Regions from separate parts of the Streptomyces sp. NPDC056883 genome, predicted to be linked through region 2. Evidence: predicted binding sites of a transcription regulator. Region 2 holds the regulator's gene; the other holds the start of a gene.

Evidence for each region. The regulator HrcA, encoded in region 2, represses chaperone genes, less so after heat shock. The targets are predictions, from matches to a motif close to TTNGCACTCNGNNNNNCNGAGTGCNAA.
Region 1: a site for HrcA is predicted at 4,659-4,685, ahead of groL (chaperonin GroEL). Genes of this name have one in related genera too.

Annotation. Positions count from the first base shown of each region.
Region 1 covers NZ_JBHUBS010000021.1:27,061-34,903, forward strand. The annotation lists gene ACFRU2_RS35010 (phosphoribosylanthranilate isomerase) at 155-766, opposite strand; gene ACFRU2_RS35015 (hypothetical protein) at 919-1,584, shown strand; gene ACFRU2_RS35020 (quinone oxidoreductase family protein) at 1,623-2,633, opposite strand; gene groL (chaperonin GroEL) at 2,871-4,493, opposite strand; gene ACFRU2_RS35030 (cold-shock protein) at 4,862-5,068, opposite strand; gene ACFRU2_RS35035 (ubiquitin-like small modifier protein 1) at 5,514-5,792, opposite strand; gene thrC (threonine synthase) at 5,828-7,177, opposite strand; SAM riboswitch class I at 7,171-7,329, opposite strand; gene ACFRU2_RS35045 (glucosyl-3-phosphoglycerate synthase) at 7,526-7,843, shown strand, end outside.
Region 2 covers NZ_JBHUBS010000004.1:135,554-143,396, reverse strand. The annotation lists gene ACFRU2_RS12495 (ribonuclease Z) at 1-376, opposite strand, end outside; gene ACFRU2_RS12490 (histidine triad nucleotide-binding protein) at 380-739, opposite strand; gene ACFRU2_RS12485 (16S rRNA (uracil(1498)-N(3))-methyltransferase) at 871-1,614, opposite strand; gene ACFRU2_RS12480 (nitronate monooxygenase) at 1,611-2,702, opposite strand; gene dnaJ (molecular chaperone DnaJ) at 2,882-4,018, opposite strand; gene hrcA (heat-inducible transcriptional repressor HrcA) at 4,019-5,035, opposite strand; gene ACFRU2_RS12465 (MBL fold metallo-hydrolase) at 5,187-5,912, shown strand; gene ACFRU2_RS12460 (DUF3097 domain-containing protein) at 5,941-6,738, shown strand; gene hemW (radical SAM family heme chaperone HemW) at 7,022-7,843, opposite strand, start outside.

The DNA.
Region 1 (7,843 bases), on a different contig from region 2:
AGTCTCCCCGGGGCGGAAGGCCCACGGACAGGGACCTACGTCCGTCGCCGAAGGGACGGAAGGCCCCTACTGCCCGCCCTTCGCCCCCTCCTCACCCCTCGGAGCAACCGGCTCGGCAACCGGCCCGTTCGGCAGGACCGGAGCACCCCGACGGCTAGAGGCCCCGGGCCGCCGCGATGAAGGCGCGGATGAGTTCCGGGGACTTGATCCCGCGCTCGCTCTCCACGCCGCTGGACACGTCCACCCCCCACGCCCCGGTGACGGCAAGGGCCTCGCCCACGTTCGCCGGCGTCAGCCCACCCGCCAGGAGCCAGCGCCCCGCGGGCGCGCTGAACTCCGGCGAGCCCCAGTTCCACGGCTTGCCGGAGCCGGGGTCCGGGGCGTCGAGGAGCAGCAGGTCCTCCCCGTACTCCCCGCAGCGCTCCACGTGCTGCGCCGTCGCCCGCAGCAGGGTGCGCCCCTCGGCGCGCAGCGCCGCGAAGTCCTCCGGGCCCTCCTCGCCGTGCAGCTGCACGCCCCGTACGCCGCTCTCCTCCGCGAACCGCCGCACCTCGGCGACGGACTGCCCCCGGAACACCCCCACGGTCAGCACCCCGTCGGGCACCCCCGCAGCCAGCTCACGCGCCGTCTCGGCATCGACCGTACGCGGGCTCCCGGGCGCGAAGACGAAGCCGACGGCATCGGCTCCGGCGGCCACGGCCACCTCGACGTCGTGCGCGGTCCGCAGCCCGCAGATCTTGATGAACACGTCGCTCACGTCACTCATACCGGCAGTCAACCAGTTCGGGCGCGGGCGCCGGAGGACAGTCCCGCATCGCGGGCGGGGACGGGCTCAACCATCCGGGCGCTCCCGGGCGTGTACGTACCGGAAGCAGGGGACAGAAACGAGGGGGGACGGGGATGGGGATGCGGACGGGGATGGGAAAGGGAACGGGCGACGCGGAGAGGCCCGCGCGGGACGGCTGGTGGCGGTCCCCGGGACGGGCCGTCGCCGCCGCGGTGGCGCCCGCGCTCGCCGCCGGGCTGGCGCTCGCGGCCGGCTGGGCCGGAGCGACCGGTTGGCTGGGAGACGGATGGCTCGGGGACGGGTGGGTCGCCCTCTTCGGGCTCTTCTTACCCCTGTCCGGCCTCGCCCTGCACACCTACGCCCAGGCCGAGCGCCGGGGCTCGGCCCTCGCCGTCCTGGCCGGGTTGCCCGCGGTCGTCGGCGTGTTCATCGCCCTGATGGGCGTGGACGACCTGGTGCTACGGGAGCGGGGAGTCGAGGTCACGTGCGTGGTCAGGGAGGTGGCCTCCCGGGTCGAGACGGATTCCGCCTTCCAGCCCGAGGGCCAACGCGTCACCCGCACCACCGTGTACGACCACCGGCTCGACTGCCCGCCGGGCGCTCCCGCCCTGCTGACCCGGGAGCAGAAGATCGCGAAGGCCGGCGAGGAGCTGCGGCTGGTCTACGACCCGCAGGGCCGGGTGGAGTCGGAGAGGGCCTCGGACCTGCACGCCTGGGGGCTGCGCACCGCGATCCTCACCGCGGTCGGGTGCGCAGCCCTGCTGGGAGCACTCGGTGCCCTCCGCAGGGACCGGTGAGCCCTGCGTGACCCCGTCACCGTCACCGTCACCCGCGATCAGCTCCGCGTCTCCTCGCGGCGTCCAAGAGCGGCCGCATCGGGTACGACGAGCAGCTTGCCGGTGGTACGCCGAGCCTCCAGATCGCTGTGGGCCCGGGCCGCCTCGGACAATGCGTAGCGGCCCGTCACGGTGACCTCGAGCGCCTTCGAGCGCACCCACTCGAACACATCGGCGGCCCGTCGCAGCAGTTCGGACCGATCGGCGATGAAGTCCCCGAGGCTGGGCCGGATCAGGGTCAGCGAACCGCCGTGGGCGAGCCGAATCGGATCGAACGGCGGCACGGAGCCACTTGCCGCGCCGAAGAGCACGAGATGGCCGCGGGTGCGCAGGCTGGCGAGGCTCGCATCGAAGGTGTGCGCGCCGACGCCGTCGAAGACAACCGGCAGCCCCTGACCGCCGTTGAGCCGCCTCACCTCGGCTGCGAGATCGTCGACCGCGGAGGAAAGGATCACCTCGGCGGCCCCGGCACGCTTCGCCAGCTCGGCCTTCGCCGTGGTCGACGTCGTGCCGATCACCCTGCCCCCGAGATGGGTGATGAGCTGGGTCAAAAGCAGCCCCATGCCACCGGCAGCCGCATGCACGAGCACCGTGTCGCCTCCCTGAACCGGGTAGGCGTCCTTGATGAGATAGTGCGCGGTCATGCCTTGGAGGAGCACGGCGGCGGCGGTCTCGAAGCCGATGTCGTCGGGCAGCGGCACCAGCCGGGAGGAGTCCACGACGGCCCGCTCGGCATACGTGCCGGGAATCTCCACCCAGCCGACCCGGTCCCCGACCGCGACGTCAGTGACGCCGGGTCCGACTTCGACGACCGTGCCGGCGCCCTCAGAGCCCGGGGTGAAGGGCAGCGGGAGGCTGTACCGGCCTTCGCGGTAGTAGACGTCGAGGAAGTTGACCCCGGATGCGGCGACCTCCACGACCGCCTCGCCCGGACCCGGCCGCGGCTGGTCCACCTCGGCCTCCCGCAGCACCTCGGGACCGCCCACTTCGTACACCTGAATCGCGCGCATGACTCCCCCATAACGGCTCACCCCCCACCAACCCCGTTGGTAGCGGTTAACGGCTCATCCCCCACCAACCCCGTTGATCGCGATCCGATTCCCGGCAAGCAGACCAACCCGCCGCTTCCGCCGCTTCAACGCGCCGCGGAAACGCCCGAGGGCGGCACCCCCTCCGTCAGGAAGGGGTGCCGCCCTCGGTACGTGAAGAACAGCCGATCTACCTTCGGGCCGGAGCCCGGGGGTGGATCAGAAGTCCATGTCGCCGCCCGGCATGCCGCCGCCGGCAGCGGCGCCGGCCTTCTCGGGCTTGTCGGCGATGACGGCCTCGGTGGTGAGGAAGAGGGCCGCGATCGACGCCGCGTTCTGCAGGGCAGAGCGGGTGACCTTCGCCGGGTCGATGATGCCCTGGGCGATCATGTCGACGTACTCGCCGGTCGCGGCGTTCAGGCCCCAACCGATCTGCAGGTTGCGGACCTTCTCCACGACGACGCCACCCTCGAGACCACCGTTGACGGCGATCTGCTTGAGCGGGGCCTCCAGCGCGAGCTTGACGGCGTTGGCGCCGGTCGCCTCGTCGCCGGTGAGCTCGAGCTTCTCGAAGACCGAGGAGGCCTGCAGCAGGGCCACGCCGCCACCGGCGACGATGCCCTCTTCGACGGCCGCCTTCGCGTTGCGAACGGCGTCCTCGATGCGGTGCTTGCGCTCCTTGAGCTCGACCTCGGTCGCGGCGCCGGCCTTGATGACCGCAACACCGCCGGCGAGCTTCGCCAGGCGCTCCTGCAGCTTCTCGCGGTCGTAGTCCGAGTCGGAGTTCTCGATCTCGGCGCGGATCTGGTTGACGCGACCCTGGACCTGGTCGCTGTCACCGGCACCGTCGACGATGGTGGTCTCGTCCTTGGTGATGACGACCTTGCGGGCGCGGCCGAGCAGGTCGAGACCGGCGTTCTCGAGCTTGAGGCCGACCTCCTCGGAGATGACCGTGCCGCCCGTGAGGATGGCGATGTCGCCGAGCATGGCCTTGCGACGGTCACCGAAGCCCGGGGCCTTGACGGCGACGGACTTGAAGGTGCCGCGGATCTTGTTGACGACGAGGGTGGAGAGCGCCTCGCCCTCGACGTCCTCGGCGATGATCAGCAGCGGCTTGCCGGACTGCATGACCTTCTCCAGGAGCGGCAGCAGGTCCTTGACCGAGCCGATCTTGGAGTTGACGATCAGGATGTACGGGTCGTCGAGGGACGACTCCATGCGCTCCATGTCGGTGGCGAAGTACGCCGAGATGTAGCCCTTGTCGAAGCGCATGCCCTCGGTGAGCTCGAGCTCCAGGCCGAAGGTCTGCGACTCCTCGACCGTGATGACGCCTTCCTTGCCGACCTTGTCCATGGCCTCGGCGATGAGCTCGCCGATCTGGGTGTCGGCGGCGGAGATGGAGGCCGTGGAAGCGATCTGCTCCTTGGTCTCGACGTCCTTGGCCTGCGCCAGCAGGGCGGCGGAGACGGCCTCGACGGCCTTCTCGATACCGCGCTTGAGGGCCATCGGGTTCGCACCGGCGGCCACGTTGCGCAGGCCCTCGCGGACGAGCGCCTGGGCGAGAACGGTGGCGGTGGTCGTACCGTCGCCGGCGACGTCGTCCGTCTTCTTGGCGACTTCCTTGACCAGCTCGGCGCCGATCTTCTCGTACGGGTCCTCGAGCTCGATCTCCTTGGCGATGGAGACACCATCGTTGGTGATCGTGGGGGCGCCCCACTTCTTCTCAAGGACGACGTTGCGACCCTTGGGGCCAAGGGTGACCTTGACGGCGTCGGCGAGCTGGTTCATCCCACGCTCGAGGCCGCGGCGGGCCTCCTCGTCGAACGCAATGATCTTGGCCATCTGAAGTGGTCCTCCCGGACAGCGGTGGATTGCTCCCGGACCGCGCCCGCGCCCGCGACGGACGGCCTGCGTGCCCGGCGGTTCCTTCCCACCGGACCCTGCGGGCCTCACCGACCCGGTCCTCGTTTAGTAGCACTCTCACTCGGAGAGTGCTAACGCCAATGATTAGCACTCGACCCCCCCGAGTGCAAGCGGCTTCGGGCAACCCGGGATGAACACCCAGACGCCGCAAGGGCGCCGGAGCCGCCACGCACGAGGGGCCCGCATCCCGTGTCCAGGATGTGGGCCCCTCGTACATATGCCGTTGTGCCGTCGTGCGCGGCCGCTGTGCGCGGCCCCGTACGTGTCGGTGGTCGATCGCGGTCGGACTAGCCGGCGGCGAGCTTGACCATGTCCGCCTGCGGACCCTTCTGGCCCTGCGAGATCTCGAATTCGACCCGCTGACCCTCTTCAAGGGTGCGGTACCCGTCCATCTGGATGGCGCTGTAGTGGACGAACACATCCGCACCACCGTCGACCGCGATGAAGCCGTAGCCCTTCTCCGCGTTGAACCACTTGACGGTGCCCTGAGCCATGCCTAACTCCCCTATTACTGGCCCTTGCGCGGGACCGCACTTCGCGGTCCCGGGTCAGAACTTGCGCCGGAACGCCTCGACCGGGGCTGAATGTATCCGCACGGCTGCTGTCTGCAACAGGTCATTCCGACGAGAATTCTGGACACGGCAAAAGATTGAAATAGGGTGAAAACCAGGAATATTCCAGGGCAACTCGGGCCGGACAAACGCCGCCAACGACCCATAGCGCACTTGCATGTTGACTCAATGTCAACCCTCACGCGACCCGCTCATATGCGGCGGGCAAGAACAGCGGAGGGGACTTCCCCAACTCTACCGCGCCCAACCAAGCAGAATTGCCCCCTCCGTTTGGTAACGGAGGGGGCAATTCAGTTTCTACGAGGTCTCACGAAGCCCTACGAAGTCTCCCGAAGGCCCGAGAAGGCCCACGAAGTCCCGCGAAGGCTCAGCAGCCGCCCGCGACGGCGGGGATGATCGAGACGCCGGCGCCGTCCGGAGTGGACGTCTGCAGCCCGCCCTCGAAGCGCACGTCGTCGTCGTTCACGTAGACGTTGACGAAGCGGCGCAGCTTGCCCTGGTCGTCCAGGACGCGCGCGGCGATGCCGGGGTGGCTGGCCTCCAGGGACTGGATGACCTCTTCGAGGGTCGCGCCCTCGGCGGAGACCTCGGCCTGGCCGCCGGTGTAGGTGCGCAGGATGGTGGGGATGCGGACGTTGACGCTCATGGCGCTACTGCCTTTCCGGTGTGCAGGGAGAGAGATCAGGCCAGGTTGGCGGCGCGGAACGCGTCCAGGCTGGGCCGGATGGTGGCGGTCTGGCCACCACCTTCGGCCACCGCCTCCAGGGTCTTGAGGCCGTCACCGGTGTTCAGGATCACGGTGGTCAGCGTGGGGTCGAGGTGCCCGTCCTCGATGAGCTTCTTCGTCACGCCGACGGTCACGCCGCCCGCGGTCTCGGCGAAGATGCCCTCGGTCTGGGCGAGGATCTTGATGGCCTCGACGACCTGCTCGTCGTTGACGTCCTCGACGAAGCCGCCGGTGCGGCGCGCGATGTCCAGGACGTACGGGCCGTCCGCCGGGTTGCCGATGGCCAGCGACTTGGCGATGGTGTTCGGCTTCTGCGGGCGGACCACCTCGTGACCGGCCTTGAAGGCGGTCGAGACGGGCGAGCAGCCCTCGGCCTGGGCGCCGAAGATCTTGTACGGCTTGTCCTCGACGAGGCCGAGCTTGATCAGCTCCTGCAGACCCTTGTCGATCTTCGTGAGCTGCGAGCCGGACGCGATCGGGATGACGATCTGGTCGGGCAGCTGCCAGCCGAGCTGCTCGCAGATCTCGTACGCCAGGGTCTTGGAACCCTCGCCGTAGTACGGGCGCAGGTTGACGTTGACGAAGCCCCAGCCCTCGCCCAGCGGGTCGCCGATGAGCTCGGAGCAGAAGCGGTTGACGTCGTCGTAGTTGCCCTCGATGCCGACCAGGTCGCCACCGTAGACACCGGCCATGACGACCTTGCCCTGCTCCAGGTCGTGCGGGATGAACACGCAGGAGCGGAAGCCGGCGCGGGCGGCCGCGGCGCCGACGGCGCCGGCCAGGTTGCCGGTGGAGGAGCAGGAGAGGGTGGTGAAGCCGAAGGCGCGGGCGGCCTCGACGGCGATGGCCACGACGCGGTCCTTGAAGGAGTGCGTCGGGTTGCCGGAGTCGTCCTTGACGTACAGCTTGCCGGTGACGCCGAACTCCTTGGCCAGGTTGGCCGCGTCCACGAGCTTGGTGAAGCCGGGGTTCAGGCTCGGCTTGGAGGCCACGTCCGCCGGGACGGGCAGCAGCGGCGCGTAGCGCCAGATGTTGTTCGGGCCGGCCTCGATGGCGGCGCGCAGGGCTTCCGGGTCGCCCAGGGGCAGCTCGTAGGCGACTTCGAGCGGTCCGAAGCACTCGGCGCAGGCGAAGATCGGGCCGAGCTCGAAGCGGGTACCGCACTCACGACAGGAAAGGCCGGTGGCGGGACCGAGATCGACAGAGGTGCCGGCTGTGCTGGTTTCAACGACAGCGGTTTCGACGGTTTCGGCAGAGGTTGCGACAGACTGTGCAGCCATGATGGCGAGGCCCTTTCTCCTCATCTTCCCCATGGCGCACTTCGCCATGAGACGGAATTGGCACCTTCCCTAGCCGGGGACCTCGCTGGCGGCGCTGGAATGCGCGATCGCGAGAACCGACTGGAGGGTTGCCGGGGCTTCAACGGGCCGTGTCCCTCTGCCCCTCTGGATGAGCGGTATGGCACCGGCACACGCGCTCTGTGGCGCGCCGGTGCGTTTGTACGCGGGCCCCCCGGCATGCGGTGGACCATCGCGTTGTTCAAGACTGTAACCGAAGGCCCGGGTGGTTGAGACAGCCGTCCGAACCGCGAGATGGATCACATTTCGGGCCAAACCAGTGAACGACCAGTGAAGAACCAGGGAGTGCTGAAGGTGCTGGAAGAGGTGGAGCGCTGGTTGGCAGACCGCTCCTGGTCCGCCGCCGACCGACCGCTCGGCCAGCTGCTTTCCGCCAAGCGGGCAGCGGGGACCACGGTGAGCGTGGTGTTGCCGGCGCTGAACGAGGAGGCGACGGTCGGCCGGATCGTCGAGGTGATCCGGCGCGATCTGATCGAGGGCCTGCCGGTGCCCCTGGTCGACGAACTAGTCGTAATCGACTCGGGCTCCACCGACCGCACCGCGGAGGTCGCGGCCAAGGCCGGGGCCCGGGTGGTGCACCGCGACGAGGTCCTGCCGCGGATCCCGGCGGTG
Region 2 (7,843 bases):
GGACCCCGTCCTCGGCCACCGGCTCCTCCGCGAGCTGCACGGTCTCGCGGTAGGCCGTGGCGTACCGCAGCCGGTCGAAGAACTTCTGTCCGGACGCCGGGTAGTGGGCGGTGACGGGGTGCGGGACCCGGTCGAGGTTGATCCGCTGGATGACCCCGGCGAGGCCGAGGCTGTGGTCACCGTGGAAGTGGGTGACACAGATCCGGTTGATGTCGTGCGCGGCCACCCCGGCGCGGAGCATCTGGCGCTGGGTGCCCTCGCCGGGATCGAAGAGGATGCCCTCGCCGTCCCAGCGCAGCAGGTAGCCGTTGTGGTTGCGGTGGCGGGTGGGCACCTGGCTGGCGGTGCCGAGGACCACGAATTCTCGTACGGACACGGTCTATCCCGGGGGCCATTCGAAGCCGCGGCCGCCGAGGACGTGCGCGTGCGCGTGGAAGACGACCTGCCCGGCCCTGGCGCCGGTGTTGAAGACGAGCCGGTAGGCGTGGTCGGCGAGCCCCTCGTCGACCGCGACGCGGCCGGCTTCGGTCAGGACGTCGGCGGCGATCCCGGGCTCCGCGGCCGCGAGGGAGGCGGCGTCGGGGTAGTGCGCCTTCGGGATGACGAGGACGTGGGTGGGTGCCTGCGGATTGATGTCGCGGAAGGCGACGGTCGTGTCCGTCTCCCGGACGACCGTCGCGGGAATGGTCCCCGCGACGATCTTGCAGAACAGGCAGTCGGCCTGCGGTTCCCCGGCCATGTGCTGAGCCCTTCGTGACGGGTGATCGGTTCCGGCATCGTATCCACCGCCACCGTCCGGACCGGTCAACCGGTCAACCGGTCAGGACCGGCGGCCCGTCAGGACCGGCAGCCGTCAGGGCCGGCAGCCCGTCAGGACCAGCGCCCCGTCCGCGCCAGCAGCACCGCCGCCGCGGCCGTGCCCGCCGTGGAGGTGCGCAGGACGGAGCGGCCCAGCCGGTACGGGTGCGCCCCGGCCGCGGCGAAGGCGGCGAGTTCGTCCGGGGAGACCCCGCCCTCGGGTCCGACGACCAGGACGATGGAGCCTGCGGCGGGCAGTTCCGCGGAGGCCAGCGCGCCCGAAGGGGCGTCCCGGTCCTCGTGCAGGACCACCGCGAGGTCGGCCTCCGCGAGCAGCGCCGCGACCTGCTTGGTCGACAGCGCCTCCGCGACCTCGGGGAAGCGGACCCGACGGGACTGCTTGCCGGATTCGCGGGCGGTGGCCCGCCACTTGGCGAGGGATTTGGCGCCGCGGTCGCCGCGCCACTGGGTGATGCAGCGCGAGGCCTGCCAGGGCACGATCGCGTCGACGCCGGTCTCCGTCATGGTCTCGACGGCGACCTCGCCCCGGTCGCCCTTGGGCAGGGCCTGGACGACGGTGATCCGGACGGCCGGCTCCGGCTCCTCGAAGACCCCGGACACGGAGACGACGAGGCGGTCCTTGCCCTCGGCGGCCGTCACGACGGCCTCGGCCCAGCCGCCCCGGCCGTCGGTCAGCACGAGGGCCTCGCCGGGGGCCAGCCGCTTCACGGAGACCGCGTGGCGGCCCTCAGAGCCGTCCAGGACGAACTCCGGCCCCGCGGGAACCTTTTCGACCACGAACACCGGGGCGGTCATGACGCACTCCTCATCTGCATTGCCTTCAACGCGTTCTGGGCCGCGCCGAGTTCCGCCGCGAGCACCTCCACCAGTTCCCCGGCCGGCAGGGCCCGTGCCAGCCGGTGGCCCTGGCCCGCCCACAGGGCCATACCCTGCGGGTCCCCGGCCGCGGCGGCGGCCTTGCGCAGCGGCGCGGTCAGGTGGTGGACCTGCGGGTACGCGGCCGGGGCGTACGGGCCGTGCTCGCGCATGAACCGGTTGACCAGTCCGCGGGCCGGCCGCCCGGAGAAGGCCCGGGTCAGCTCCGTCCGGACGAACAGCGGGTCGGTCAGCGCCTTCTTGTGCAGGGGGTGCGCGCCGGACTCCGGGCAGGCCAGGAAGGCCGTGCCGAGCTGTGCGGCCTCCGCGCCGGCGGCGAGCAGCGCGGCGATCTGCGAGCCGCGCATCAGGCCGCCCGCCGCGATGATCGGGAGGGCCACGGCCTCGCGCACCTGCGCGACGAGCGCGAGCAGGCCGACTCCGGCCGTGCCGTCGCCCTGCGGGTCGTCGCGGTGGGTGCCCTGGTGGCCGCCCGCCTCCACGCCCTGGACGCAGACGGCGTCGGCGCCGGCCGCCTGGGCGGCGCGGGCCTCCTCGACGGAGGTGACGGTGGCGATCGTGTACGTACCGACCTTGCGCAGGCAGGTGAAGGCCGCGGGCGAGGGCAGGCCGAAGGTGAAGGAGACCACGGGTACCGGGTCTTCGATGAGAATGGCCAGTTTGGCGTCGTAGCCGTCGTCGTTGGTGCCGATGATGTCCTCGTCGGCGAGGGAGATCCCGTACCAGGCGGCCTCGTTGGCGAGGTGCCCGCGGTAGACCTCCAGGGCCGCCGGGTCCACGTGGGAGGACTGCGGCAGGAAGAGGTTGACGCCGAAGGGGCGGCGGGTGAGCGCGCGCAGCCGCTTGATCTCCTGGTACATGCCGTCGGCGGTCTTGTAGCCGCCGGCGAGGAATCCCAGTCCGCCCGCTTCGCACACGGCGGCCGCGAGCGGCGGGCAGGACGCGCCGCCCGCCATGGGCGCCTGCACGATCGGGTACGCGAAGAGACCGTTCGGTGCGGAGGACATGAGCTGCATCGTGCCATGTCCCGCTCACGGGACCGAATCACGGCATTCGCCTGGCATAGTCCCGTTCACCGGGGTGCCCGAATACCGCCGCCGCCCCGCCGCCCCGCATGCCGCGAGCCCGGTCCGGGGATTCCCGGACCAGGCTCGCAGGTGTTCTCGTACGCTGCTGCGCGCGCTGCTCAGCGCCCGTTGAAGGCGTCCTTCAGGCGGCTGAACAGGCCTTGCTGGCCCGGCGCGAACTGGCCCATCGGCCGCTCCTCGCCGCGCAGCTTGGCCAGCTGGCGCAGCAGGTCCTCCTGCTGCGCGTCCAGCTTGCCCGGGGTGGTGACCTCGACGTGCACGATCAGGTCGCCGCGCCCGCCGCCGCGCAGGTGGGTGACGCCGCGTCCGTGCAGCGGGATCGCCTGCCCGGACCCGGTGCCGGGCCGGATGTCGATCTCCTCCAGGCCGTCCAGCGTCTCCAGCGGGCACTTGGTGCCCAGGGCCGCCGCCGTCATCGGGATGGTGACCGTGCAGTGCAGGTCGTCCCCGCGCCGCTGGAACGTCGGGTGCGGCAGCTCGTGGATCTCCACGTACAGGTCGCCGGCGGGGCCGCCGCCGGGGCCGACCTCGCCCTCGCCCGCGAGCTGGATCCGGGTGCCGTTCTCGACGCCGGCCGGGATCTTGACGGTGAGGCTGCGGCGGGAGCGGACCCGGCCGTCGCCCGCGCACTCGGGGCACGGGGTCGGGACCACGGTGCCGAAGCCCTGGCACTGCGGGCAGGGCCGCGAGGTCATGACCTGGCCCAGGAAGGACCGGGTGACCTGCGAGACCTCACCGCGGCCGCGGCACATGTCACACGTCTGCGCCGAGGTGCCGGGGGCGGCACCCTCGCCGGAACAGGTGGTGCAGACGACGGCCGTGTCGACCTGGATGTCCTTGGTCGTGCCGAAGGCCGCCTCGTCCAGTTCCAGGTCGAGGCGGATCATGGCGTCCTGGCCGCGGCGGGTCCGCGAGCGCGGTCCGCGCTGCGAGGACTGGCCGAAGAAGGCGTCCATGATGTCGGAGAAGTTGCCGAAGCCGCCCGCTCCGAAGCCGCCGGCTCCGCCGCCGCCCGAGGAGGACAGCGGGTCGCCGCCGAGGTCGAAGACCTGCTTCTTCTGCGGGTCCGAGAGGACCTCGTAGGCGGCGTTGATCTCCTTGAAACGCTCTTGCGTCTTGGGATCGGGGTTCACATCCGGGTGCAGCTCGCGGGCGAGCCGCCGGAATGCCTTCTTGATCTCGTCCTGCGATGCGTCGCGGCGCACGCCGAGAACGGCGTAGTAGTCCGTGGCCACTTACGACTCCGCCAGGATCTGTCCGACGTAACGTGCCACTGCGCGTACCGCTCCCATCGTTCCGGGGTAGTCCATGCGGGTCGGTCCGACCACGCCGAGTTTGGCGACTGCTTCGCCGCCCGAACCGTAGCCGACCGAGACGACGGACGTGGAGTTCAGTCCCTCGTAGGCGTTCTCATGCCCGATCTTTACGGCCATTCCCGACTCACTGGCCTCGCCCAGCAGCTTGAGGAGCACGACCTGCTCCTCCAGCGCTTCGAGCACCGGCCTGATCGTCAGGGGAAAATCGTGTCCGAAGCGGGTGAGGTTGGCGGTGCCGCCGATCATCAGCCGCTCCTCCGCCTCCTCGACCAGCGTTTCGAGAAGGGTGTCGAGGACGGCTCGCACCGTCACCCGGTCCTCGTTCTCGAAGGACTCCGGAAGGTCCTTCACCAGCGGCGGCACGTCGGTGAACCGGCGGCCGACGACACGGCTGTTGAGGCGGGCCCGCAGGTCCGCGAGCGAGGCCTCCCCGAAGGGGGCCTGGCAGTCGACGAGCCGCTGCTCGACCCGGCCGGTGTCCGTGATGAGGACGAGCATCAGGCGGGCCGGGGCCAGCGAGAGCAGCTCGACGTGCCGGACGGTGGAGCGGGTGAGCGACGGGTACTGGACGACGGCGACCTGCCGGGTGAGCTGCGCGAGCAGCCGCACCGTACGGCCGACGACGTCGTCGAGGTCCACGGCCCCGTCGAGGAAGTTCTGGATGGCCCGGCGCTCGGGCGTCGACAGCGGTTTGACCCCCGCCAGCTTGTCGACGAAGAGGCGGTAGCCCTTGTCGGTGGGGATCCGGCCGGCGCTGGTGTGGGGCTGGGCGATGTAGCCCTCGTCCTCCAGCACGGCCATGTCGTTGCGCACGGTGGCGGGCGAGACGCCGAGCCGGTGCCGCTCGGTGAGCGCCTTGGAGCCGACCGGCTCCTCCGTCCCGACGTAGTCCTGGACGATGGCGCGCAGCACTTCGAGTCTGCGTTCGCTGAGCATCGCGCACACCTCCATCGTTTCCGTCGTCCGTTGCTTCGACCGACTCGGTCTGTTGGCACTCTGAGCGTTCGAGTGCCAGAGATCCCCCGGTCAGTGTACGGCGGGGTGGTACACCCCTAGCAAGGGCGGCCCGCCAAGGTAGCGTCGCGGCATGGACGTGCGTTGGGAAGAGGCGGGCTGGGAACGGCTCACCGAACGGGCCGGCCGGCGACGCCTGCCGGTGTGGGACTGCACCGTGGGACTGGTGGTGGGCGAGGATTCCGCCCTTCTGATCGACCCCGGGTCCTCCCTGCGCGAAGGGGCGCTGGTGCGCACCGAAGCGGAGTGGCTGGCGGGCCGGCGCGTGACCCATCTCGCATTCACACACGGACATTTCGACCACGTGTTGGGCGGTGCGGCGTTCGCGGGGGCCGAGGTCTACGGTCCGGTCGGGCTGGACGCCCTGCTCTCCGTGAGCCGGGACGAGCTGCGGGCGGACGCGGTCCGGCACGGCCTGGCGGCGGCCGAGGCGGCCGAGGCGGCGGATCTGCTGGTGCTCCCCCGGCACCTGGTGTCGGGCGAGTGGACGCTCGACCTGGGCGGGGTGCAGGTGCTGCTGGCGAACGTGGGCCCGGGGCACACCCGGTACGATCTGGCCGCCTTCGTGCCCGGTGAGCGCGAGGTGGTCTTCTGCGGGGACCTGGTCGAGGAATCGGGCGAGCCGCAGGCGGGTCCGGACGCGGTGCCGCGGCAGTGGCCGGCGGCCCTGGACCGGCTCCTCGCCCTGGGCGGGGACGACGCTCTGTACGTACCGGGTCACGGAGCGGTGGTCGACGCGGCCTTCGTACGTGCCCAACGCGACACACTGGCGGCCCGTTTCGGCGTGTCGGACACCTGAGACGGCCCGCTCTCCTACCCTCGGCCGGATGCGTGAGTACTCCCCCGACCTGACCCCGCAGTGGAAGCGCGCCAAGCCCGTGCCGGAGGTGCCGGCCGATCCCGATCTGGTGGTCGAGGTGGCGGGTACGGACTTCTGCGGCGCGGTGGTGGCCTGCGAGGCGGGCACGGTCACCCTGGAGGACCGCTTCGGCAAGCGCCGCGTCTTCCCCCTCGAACCCCGCGGTTTCCTCCTGGACGGCGCGGTGGTGACCCTGACCCGCCCGGCGCGGGGGCCGGCCGCCCCGGCCCGTACGGCCTCGGGCTCCCTCGCCGTCCCCGGGGCCCGGGCACGGGTGGCCCGGGCGGGCCGGATCTACGTGGAGGGCCGCCACGACGCCGAACTCGTCGAACGGGTGTGGGGCGACGACCTGCGCATCGAGGGCGTCGTGGTGGAGTACCTGGAGGGCATCGACGACCTCCCGTCGGTGGTCGCGGACTTCGCCCCCGCCGCCGACGCCCGGCTGGGCATCCTGGTGGACCACCTGGTCCCGGGCTCCAAGGAGTCCCGCATCGCCGCCTCGGTGACCTCCCCGCACGTCCTGATCGTGGGCCACCCGTACGTGGACGTCTGGCAGGCGGTGAAGCCCTCGGCCCTGGGCATCCGCGCCTGGCCGGTGATCCCGCCCGGCCAGGACTGGAAGACGGGCATCTGCCGTGCCCTGGGCTGGCCGGAGAACACCGGAGCCGCCTGGCAGCACATCCTGTCCCGCGTGACCTCGTACAAGGACCTGGAGCCCACCCTCCTGGGCGCGGTGGAGCACCTGATCGACCACGTGACGGCGTAGCCCGGAACACACGGCCCTGCGGGCGAAGTCCCCTACCCGCCCTTCCACCGTTCCCCGGGCTCCGCCCGGACCCCCGCTCCTCAAACGCCGGCGAGGCTGGAACTGCCCTCCGGGCAATCCAGCCCCAGCCACATCCAGCCCCTCCGGCGTTTGAGGAGCGGGGGTCCGGGGGCTGGCCCCCGGCAACGGCGCCGCACCCGGCAACGGGTCCGGGCGGAGCCCGGGGAACGGGCGAAGGGCGGGTAGGGGACTTCGCCCCGCAGGGTTGAGCCCCCGGACGGGGTCAGTCGACCAGGTCGCGGACCACCGCGTCGGCCAGGAGCCGACCCCGCAGGGTCAGGACGGCCCTGCCGGCCGCGTACGGGCCGGCTTCGAGGAGCCCGTCGGCCAGGGCGCGCCCGGCCGCCGCCAGCCCCGCAGGGGCCAGCAGGGACAGCGGGACCCCGTCCACGAGCCGGAGCTCCAGCAGGATCCGCTCCACCCGCCGGTCCTCCTCCGAGAGGAGCTCCCGCCCCGCCCCGGGCGACCGCCCCTCCGCCAGCGCCGCCGCATACGCACCGGGATGCTTCACGTTCCACCACCGCACCCCGCCCACGTGCGAGTGCGCTCCGGGCCCGGCCCCCCACCAGTCGGCGCCGCGCCAGTACAGCTCGTTGTGCAGGCACCGCCCGGCCTCGGAGGTGGCCCAGTTCGAGACCTCGTACCAGGAGTACCCCGCGTCGGCCATCACCGAGTCGAGGATCAGGTACCGGTCCGCGTGGACGTCGTCGTCCGTCATCGGGACCTCGCCCCGCCGGATCCGCCGCGCGAGCTGGGTGCCCTCCTCCACGATCAGCGCGTAGGCGCTGATGTGATCGGGCCCGGCCCCCAGCGCCGCCGACAGCGATGCGCGCCAGTCCTCGTCCGACTCCCCCGGCGTCCCGTAGATCAGGTCCAGGTTCACGTGCTCGAAACCCGCCGCCCGCGCCTCCGCGACGCAGGCCTCGGGCCGCCCGGGGGTGTGCGTGCGGTCGAGCACCTTCAGGACGTGCTGCTTCGCGCTCTGCATGCCGAAGGAGATGCGGTTGAAGCCGCCCGCGCGCAGCTCGGCCAGGTACTCCGGGTT